Regions from separate parts of the Arthrobacter sp. PAMC25564 genome, predicted to be linked through region 2. Evidence: riboswitches for the same ligand, from Rfam matches in the RefSeq annotation. Region 2 holds a riboswitch; the other holds the start of a gene.
What was found. A riboswitch is a leader RNA that binds a small molecule or an ion and turns the genes downstream of it on or off. The one in region 2 is predicted to bind S-adenosylmethionine.
Positions count from the first base shown of each region.

Region 1: linked by a shared signal. The riboswitch ahead of E5206_RS08605 (aminotransferase class V-fold PLP-dependent enzyme) and the one ahead of E5206_RS16785 (bifunctional o-acetylhomoserine/o-acetylserine sulfhydrylase) in region 2 are both predicted to bind S-adenosylmethionine.

Region 1 covers NZ_CP039290.1:1,885,708-1,889,622, reverse strand. Annotated here, with positions in the region: gene hisN (histidinol-phosphatase) at 99-911, shown strand; SAM riboswitch class IV at 993-1,106, shown strand; gene E5206_RS08605 (aminotransferase class V-fold PLP-dependent enzyme) at 1,262-2,593, shown strand; gene E5206_RS08600 (class I SAM-dependent methyltransferase) at 2,680-3,438, shown strand; gene E5206_RS08595 (Nramp family divalent metal transporter) at 3,597-3,915, shown strand, end outside.
Region 2 covers NZ_CP039290.1:3,603,420-3,607,334, forward strand. Annotated here, with positions in the region: gene E5206_RS16780 (homoserine O-acetyltransferase) at 1-444, opposite strand, end outside; SAM riboswitch class IV at 456-571, opposite strand; gene E5206_RS16785 (bifunctional o-acetylhomoserine/o-acetylserine sulfhydrylase) at 686-2,002, opposite strand; SAM riboswitch class IV at 2,066-2,181, opposite strand; gene E5206_RS16790 (hypothetical protein) at 2,174-2,500, opposite strand; gene E5206_RS19860 (hypothetical protein) at 2,388-2,618, opposite strand; gene E5206_RS19370 (hypothetical protein) at 2,557-2,760, shown strand; gene E5206_RS16795 (alcohol dehydrogenase catalytic domain-containing protein) at 2,779-3,810, shown strand; partial or broken gene E5206_RS16800 (aldo/keto reductase) at 3,829-3,915, shown strand, end outside.

The DNA of each region.
Region 1 (3,915 bases), 1.7 Mb from region 2:
TGGGTGATGCCTGGCTGCGGCCCCGGGGTTGGGAGCCCATCCGGCCGCAGCAACGTGGCCTGCAGGCCGGCCGCCCGCTTTGGCGGTAGTTTGGACCCATGAGTCAAACCGCTTCGAGCTACAACGATGACCTGCGCCTTGCCCATGTCCTGGCAGATTCCGTAGATTCCCAGACCATGAGCCGCTTCAAGGCGCTCGACCTTCGGATCGAAACGAAGCCAGACCTGACGCCGGTGACCGACGCCGACAAGTCCGCGGAGGAAGCCATCCGCGGCCAGCTGTCCCGCTCCCGACCGCGCGATGCCGTCCTCGGCGAGGAATTCGGCAGCTCCGGCCATGGCTCCCGCCGCTGGGTCATCGACCCGATCGACGGGACCAAGAACTTCGTCCGGGGCGTCCCGGTCTGGGCCACCCTGATCGCCCTCATCGACGAGGGCGAGCCCGTCGTCGGCGTCGTCAGCGCCCCGGCGCTGGGTAAGCGCTGGTGGGCGGCCAAGGGCGCCGGGGCCTACACGGGCCGATCGCTGGCGGCTGCCACCCGGCTGAAGGTGTCCAACGTCTCCAAGCTCTCGGACGCGTCGCTGTCCTACTCAAGCCTGGGCGGCTGGAAGCAACGCGGCAACCTCGACGAGTTCCTGGGCCTCACCGAGGAAGTCTGGCGCACCCGGGCCTACGGCGATTTCTGGTCCTACTGCCTGGTCGCGGAGGGCGCGGTGGACATCGCCTGCGAGCCGGAACTGAACCTCTACGACATGGCCGCGCTGGTGCCGATCGTCACCGAGGCCGGCGGCCGCTTCACCTCGCTGGAGGGGGAAGACGGCCCGTTCGGCGGCAACGCCCTCGCCACCAACTCCATCCTCCACTCCGAAGTCCTCAAGCGGCTCAACCCCGGCCTGGACGACCTGCTCTAGGCCCCGCCGTCCCGTAACAAACGGCTTCACATTCCAGTCCGGCCTTTTCCCCGGCGGCGTGGATGTCCTAGGCTCGTGGCAGGTCACGAGTGCCAGCGCTAAACCCCGGTTTGCTGGCCGGCAACCCTCCATTCGCGGCGGGGTGCCCCGGGTGACGACCTGGCCGGTCCGGAACGGACCCGGCAAGCGCGGATCCCCGGAGTGAGGGGTCCTTTTCGAGCGAGGTCCTTTTGACAACTGCCACTTTTCCCGCAAGCCCCCGATTCCGCCACGCCGAAGGTGCAGCGCACCCCGGGGAGCAGCCTGACGCCGACGCACGGTTTGCCGTCGCGGGCCACCCCCTCTCCGCGGTGACCGGGGCCGAGATCCAGGCCCCGCTGATCCAGGGCGGACACGTCCGCTACGCCAACCTGGACTACGGCGCCTCGGCCCCTGCTCTGTCCGTGGTGTCGGCCTACCTGAACGAGATTCTCCCGTTCTACGCGAGCGTCCACCGCGGCGCCGGCTACGCCTCCCAGATCAGCACGTCGGTCTACGAGAACGCCCGCACCATCGTGCGCGGGTTCGTGGGCGGCCGGGACGACGACTCGGTCATCTTCACCCGGAACACCACCGACTCCCTGAACCTGCTGGCCGGCTGCCTGCCCGTGAGCGATGGCAAGCACACCGGAGAGGTCCTCTACCTCGACATCGAACACCACGCCAACCTGCTGCCGTGGCAGAATGTGCCGCACCGCAGCGTCGTCGCCGCCCCCACCCTCACGGCCACCGTGGAGCGGCTGCGCGGGCAGCTGGCGCTCGGCGGGATCAGCCTGCTCGCCGTCACCGGAGCCTCCAACGTCACCGGGGAGATCCTGCCCATCCGCGCCCTGGCCGCCCTGGCCCACGAGTACGGGGCCCGGATCGTCGTCGATGCGGCCCAGCTCGCCCCGCACCGGCGCATCGACATCGCCGCGGACGACGTCGACTACCTCGCCTTCTCGGGGCACAAGCTCTACGCGCCGTTCGGTGCCGGCGTCCTGGTGGGACGGCCGGACTGGCTCGACGCCGGGACCCCGCACCTGGCCGGCGGCGGCGCCGTCAGCGACGCCAGGCTCGACACTGTCAGCTGGACCACCGGGCCCGCCCGGCACGAGGCCGGCTCCCCCAACGTCCTCGGCGCCGCCACGCTGGCGCGCGCCAGCCAGGTGATCGCGGCCCTGGACGAGGAGCAATGGCACGCCCATGAAAATGCCATCCGCTCTTTCCTCGTCGAGGGGCTCCAGCGCATCGACGGCGTGACCGTGCACCAGATCTTCGCCGACACGGAACCGGGCGCCGGGACCATCGGCGTCGTCAATTTCTCCGTGGCAGGCTACGACGCGGGCCTCGTGGCCGCCTACCTCTCGGCGGAACACGGAATCGGACTGCGTGACGGCCGCTTCTGCGCCCACCCGCTGATCCGCCGGCTCGGCCTGCCCTCGGGCTCGCTGCGGGCCAGCTTCGGCCTCGGTTCGCGGCTGGAAGACGCCCAACGGCTGCTGGCCGGCATCCAGGAGCTCCGGCGGGCCGGTCTCGGCTGGGACTACGTGGTGGATGCCGGCCGCTGGGTCCCTGCCAACGACACCCGCAGCTACCCGCACTGGGCGCCGAACACGCCGGGCACCGCGGGCGCGGCGCCCTGCTCGCTGGACCAGGCCTGACCGGACCGGGCCCAGGGCCGCTGCCCGCTGCCGCGTGCGGTAAATTCGAAAGGTACCCGCACCGGACCTGCCGAAGGAGATCGCACGTGGCACGCGGCGGCCCCAAACTCCACCATGAGCGACGCCAACAGCTCGGGCAGAGCTTCCAGGATGGCGGAGAGCACTATGAGCGGGTCCGTCCCGGGTATCCGGAAGAATCGGCCGGCTGGCTGATCCCCGCCGGTGCGAAGGACGCCGCGGACGTGGGCGCGGGAACCGGAAAGTTCACGGCACTGTTGGTCGGGCGCGGCCTGCACACCGTGGCAGTGGATCCTTCCCCGGACATGCTGGCGCAGCTGCACCGGACGCTGCCGGGCGTCACCGCCGTCGAGGGCAGCGCAGAGAACACCGGGCTTGAGCCCGAAGCCTTCGATCTTGTCACGGTGGCCCAGGCCTGGCACTGGTGTGATCCGCTCCTGGCCAGCACCGAGATCGCCCGCATCCTGCGGCCGCACGGCGTCCTGGGGCTGATCTGGAACCAGCTGGACACCTCGGTCCCCTGGGTGCACCGGCTCTCCCGGATCATGCACGCCGGCGACGTCCACAAACCCCACTTCAAGCCGTCCGTGGGCCCGGAATTCACCGGCCTCGAGAGCCACCTGACCCGGTGGGAGGATGCGCTGACCACAGAGGACATCATCGCGCTGGCGAAGTCCCGCAGCTACTATCTGCGCGCTTCCGAGGCCACCCGGGACAAGGTCCTGGCCAACCTCGGCTGGTACCTGCACGAGCACCTGGCCCATGCCCCGGGCGAGGTCCTCCGGCTCCCCTATCTGACCCAGACCTGGCGGGCCTTCCGGGCCTGACTGTTTACTTTCCGCATTGCATGCCGGGCCCGTCAGGCTTATGGTTTCGGTATGCCTAATAATTATCTTTAGGCCTACAACACTTTGCCGACGGCTGCCCCAGCCCGGCAGAAGCCCTTACGCGTCAATGCGGACGTGCCAAATTACGGGAGACCGCAGTGCTGGAAGTGACCGGACACGAACCCCAGTTCCCGGGAGCCCCCGCCCGGCGGACGCCGGGTGCCCGCAGGGCCCTGCTCGGCCTGCTTGGACCGGCCTTCGTCGCCTCGATCGCCTATGTGGACCCGGGGAACGTCGCCGCCAACCTGACGGCCGGCGCCCAGTACGGCTACCTGCTGGTCTGGGTCCTGGTTGTTGCCAACGTCATGGCCGTTCTCGTCCAGTACCAGTCCGCGAAGCTCGGCATCGTCACCGGAAAGAGCCTGCCGGAGATCCTCGGCGAGAGGCTCAAGCCGTTCTGGCGGCGCGCCTTCTGGG
Region 2 (3,915 bases):
CGTGGTGTCCCGCAGGGTGACCAGCGGAAACCGTGAACCCCAGGGCTTTCCGTCGGGGGCCTGCGTCGAGGGACCGGTGGAGCCGTAGCAGCCGCCCACGATATTGATGGAGACGACGAAGTACTTGTCGGTGTCCACGGGGGCGCCGGGGCCCGCGAGCTGCTCCCACCAGCCCGGTTCCTCGCTGGCGCCCCGGGTCACGTGGGTGTCGCCGGTCAGCGCATGTTCGATCAGCACCGCATTCGAGCCGTCCGCGTTCAGCCTCCCCCAGGTCTCGTAGGCGAGGACGACATCGGGGAGCCGGGCACCGGACTCAAGCTCGAGGTCGCCGATCCGCAGGTACTGGACGGTTCCGTCCGGCACGGCTTGTTCGACTTCTTCTTCGACGGCACGCCGGGATGGATCGGTGCCGGGTACACCGCTGTGGGTGAGGGAAAGTGTCATATGAGGACCTAACTTCGCGCTTGCCTGCCGTCAGCTGACCGGCAGGCCAGGTCTTCACCCGGGGCACCCCGCCGCAAAAGGAGGGTTGCCGGCCAGCAAGCCGGGGCTGTCGCTGGCGCTCATGACCTTCAATGAGTTTACGAAACGAGGCGACGGAATGGCGAAGATTGTGACGGCCATGTGACTCCCGGCGTCCCGGCGCCGTCGCCGGCGGATCAGGGACGCCGGGAGTCAGTGCACGTCAGACGCTCTTGGCCGCGCGGAATCCGGCGTCGAGGTCCGCGAGGATGTCATCGATGTGCTCCAGGCCCACCGAGAGCCGCACGAGTCCCGGATTGACGCCGGCGATGGCCTGCTGTTCCGGGGTCAGCTGGCTGTGCGTGGTCGACGCCGGGTGGATGACCAGGGAGCGCACGTCACCGATGTTCGCCACATGGGAATGCAGTTCAAGGGCATCAACGAACGCCTTGCCCGCCTCGGCTCCCCCGGCGATGTTGAACGCCACGACCGCACCGGTGCCCTTGGGACCGTACTTGCGGCCCCGCTCGTACCACGGGCTGGAGGGCAGCCCCGCGTAGGCGACGGATTCGACGTCGTCCCTCGCCTCGAGCCATTCGGCCACCTTGGTGGCGTTGGCGACGTGCCGTTCGACGCGCAGGCTCAGGGTCTCGATGCCCTGGGCGATGAGGAAGGCGTTGAACGGGGAGACGGCCGAGCCGAGGTCGCGCAGGAGCTGGACGCGGGCCTTGAGGATGTAGGAGAGGTTGGCGCCCAGGGCGCCGTCCGCGCCCAGGTCCCGGGCATAGACCAGGCCGTTGTAGCTGGGGTCCGGGGTGTTGAAGCCGGGGAACCGCTCGGGGTCCTTGCCGAAATCGAAGTTCCCGGAATCCACGATCACGCCCGCGATCGCGGCGCCATGGCCGCCGAGGTACTTGGTGGCGGAGTGCACCACGATGTCCGCGCCCCACTCGATCGGACGGATCAGGTACGGGGTGGACAGGGTGTTGTCGACGATCAGCGGCACGCCGCCCTCGTGCGCCACCTTGGAGACGCCCTCGATGTCGAGCACGTCCTGGCGCGGGTTGGAGACTACCTCGGCGAAGAACAGCTTGGTGTTGGGCCGGACGGCGTCGCGCCACTGCTCCAGGTTGTCCGGGTCCTCCACGAAGGTGACGGAGATGCCGAACTTCTTCAGCGTGTGGGCCAGCAGGTTGTAGGTTCCGCCGTAGAGGCTGGGGCTGGCCACCACGTGGTCACCGGCTTCGGCGACGTTGAGGATCGCGAAGGTCTCCGCGGCCTGGCCGGAGCTGAGCAGCAGGGCCGCGAGGCCGCCCTCAAGACTGGCCACGCGCTGCTCCACCGCGTCCTGGGTCGGGTTGCCGATCCGGGTGTAGATGGGGGCGAGCTCGGCGAGGGCGAAGCGGTTGGCGGCGCTTTCAGCGCTCGGGAACACGAACGACGTCGTCTGGTAGATAGGCAGGGCCCGCGCGCCGGTGGCGCTGTCCGGCTCCTGGCCGGCGTGGATCTGGCGGGTTTCGAAGGACCAGGCATTGGACATCGGAAAAGCTCCTCAAGGACCGGGCACAGGTCCGCCCGGAGCTGATCGGCTCGGGACGGCACGGGGCCGCGCTTGCCCTCCGGCGGGCGCCGGACGGCCAGGTCTTCACCCGGGGCACCCCACCGCGATACGAGGGTTGCCGGCCAGCAAGCCGGGGCTATCTGCTGGCACTCATGACCTGACTTCAGTGTAGGGACGCTCCAGCGGCGCTGGATAGCTTTGTGACGAAGATGAAGCCACCGGGCAAGTGACTGTGGCGGTCGCGGCCCAACTGGCGAGCAGTTTCAGACTTTCGTCGCTGGCGGAACCTGGGTCTCCGGTGTAGGCGAACATGGTCCACCCGGGGTTGGCCGGCAGTTCCATCGCTTCATAGCCGAGCTCGAGGTCACCACCCACGGGATGGTGGATGCGTTTGAGGCCGGTCCGGTGGAAGCGCGCATTGTGGGCGGCCCAGCCGGTGCGGAATTCGTCGCTGCGCGTTGCGAGCTCGCCAATCAGCTCGGAGAGTTCTGTCGTGCGGATTCCGGCCGGCGTAGCCGCGCAAGACGGCCACGATGTCATTCGCCGCCTGTTCCCAGTCCGGGAAGAAGGTGCGTGCTTCCGGGTTGAAGAACATGAAGCGGGCTCAACAGGGAGGACGCCGTGAATACCACCCCGGTATTCCCTGCCAGCAGGCCATCGGACCCGGCATGCCTGTAACGACAGGCACTCCCAAGATGGATTTCGCGGGTGTTGACTGGAACCTGACCGACAACTGAGTAAAGGAACCCCTGAACATGCGAGCAACACTGATGTACGGCGCCGGCGACGTGCGTGTCGAAACCGTTCCCAACCCCACGATCCAGGAGCCCACGGACGCCATCGTGCGCATCGTCGCCGGATGCATCTGCGGCAGCGACCTGTGGCCCTATGCCTCCAGGCCCGAGACTGCAGAAGGCTCCCGCATGGGCCACGAGTTCGTCGGCATCGTCGAAAAGCTCGGCCCCGGTGTGACCGGCCTGGCGGTGGGTGACTTTGTCATTGCCCCGTTCGTCGCCTCCGACGGCACCTGCGACTTCTGCAAGGAAGGCCTGCAGACCTCCTGCCGCCACGGGGGACACTGGGGCGGCCAGGATGACGGCGGCCAGGGCGAATTCGCCCGCGTGCCGCAGGCATCCGGCACCCTAGTCGCAGTTCCCGCTGGCTTCGATGAGAAGCTGATCCCGTCGCTCTTGAGCCTCTCCGATGTCATGTCGACCGGATACCACGCGGCCAAGAAGGCTGGCATCAAGCCCGGACAGACGGTCACCGTGATCGGCGACGGGGCAGTCGGACTCTCCGCGGTCATCGCCGCCAAGCTGATGGGCGCCTCGCGCATCATCCTCATGGGCCGCCACGAGGCCCGCACCAGTCTCGGCCGCGAGTTCGGTGCCACTGACGTCGTCGCCGAACGCGGAGGCGAGGGCATCGCCAAAGTCAAGGAGCTCACGAACGGCGACGGAACCCACGTCGTACTCGAAGCAGTGGGCCTCAAGGCGGCGATCGAGATGGCCATCGGTGTCGTCCGTGACGGCGGCGTCATCAGCCGTGTCGGTGCACCGCAATTCTCCGAAGTTCCACTCGGGTTCCCCGAGTTCATGCGCAACATTACGCTCACCGGTGGTGTCGCACCGGCACGCGCATACATCGAGGAACTGCTGCCGCTCGTGCTCGCCGGAACCATTGACCCCGGCAAGGTCTTCGACCGCACCATCGGCCTGGACGACGTTCCCGCCGGCTACCAGGCCATGGCCGACCGCGAAGCGCTCAAAGTACTCGTCCGCCCGTAACCCGAGGAACACGAAACCATGAACATCACACTCAACAACGGCGTCGTCATGCCCGCCATCGGCCTCGGTGTCTTCCAGACCCCTCCCGAGGTCACCACCGGTGCG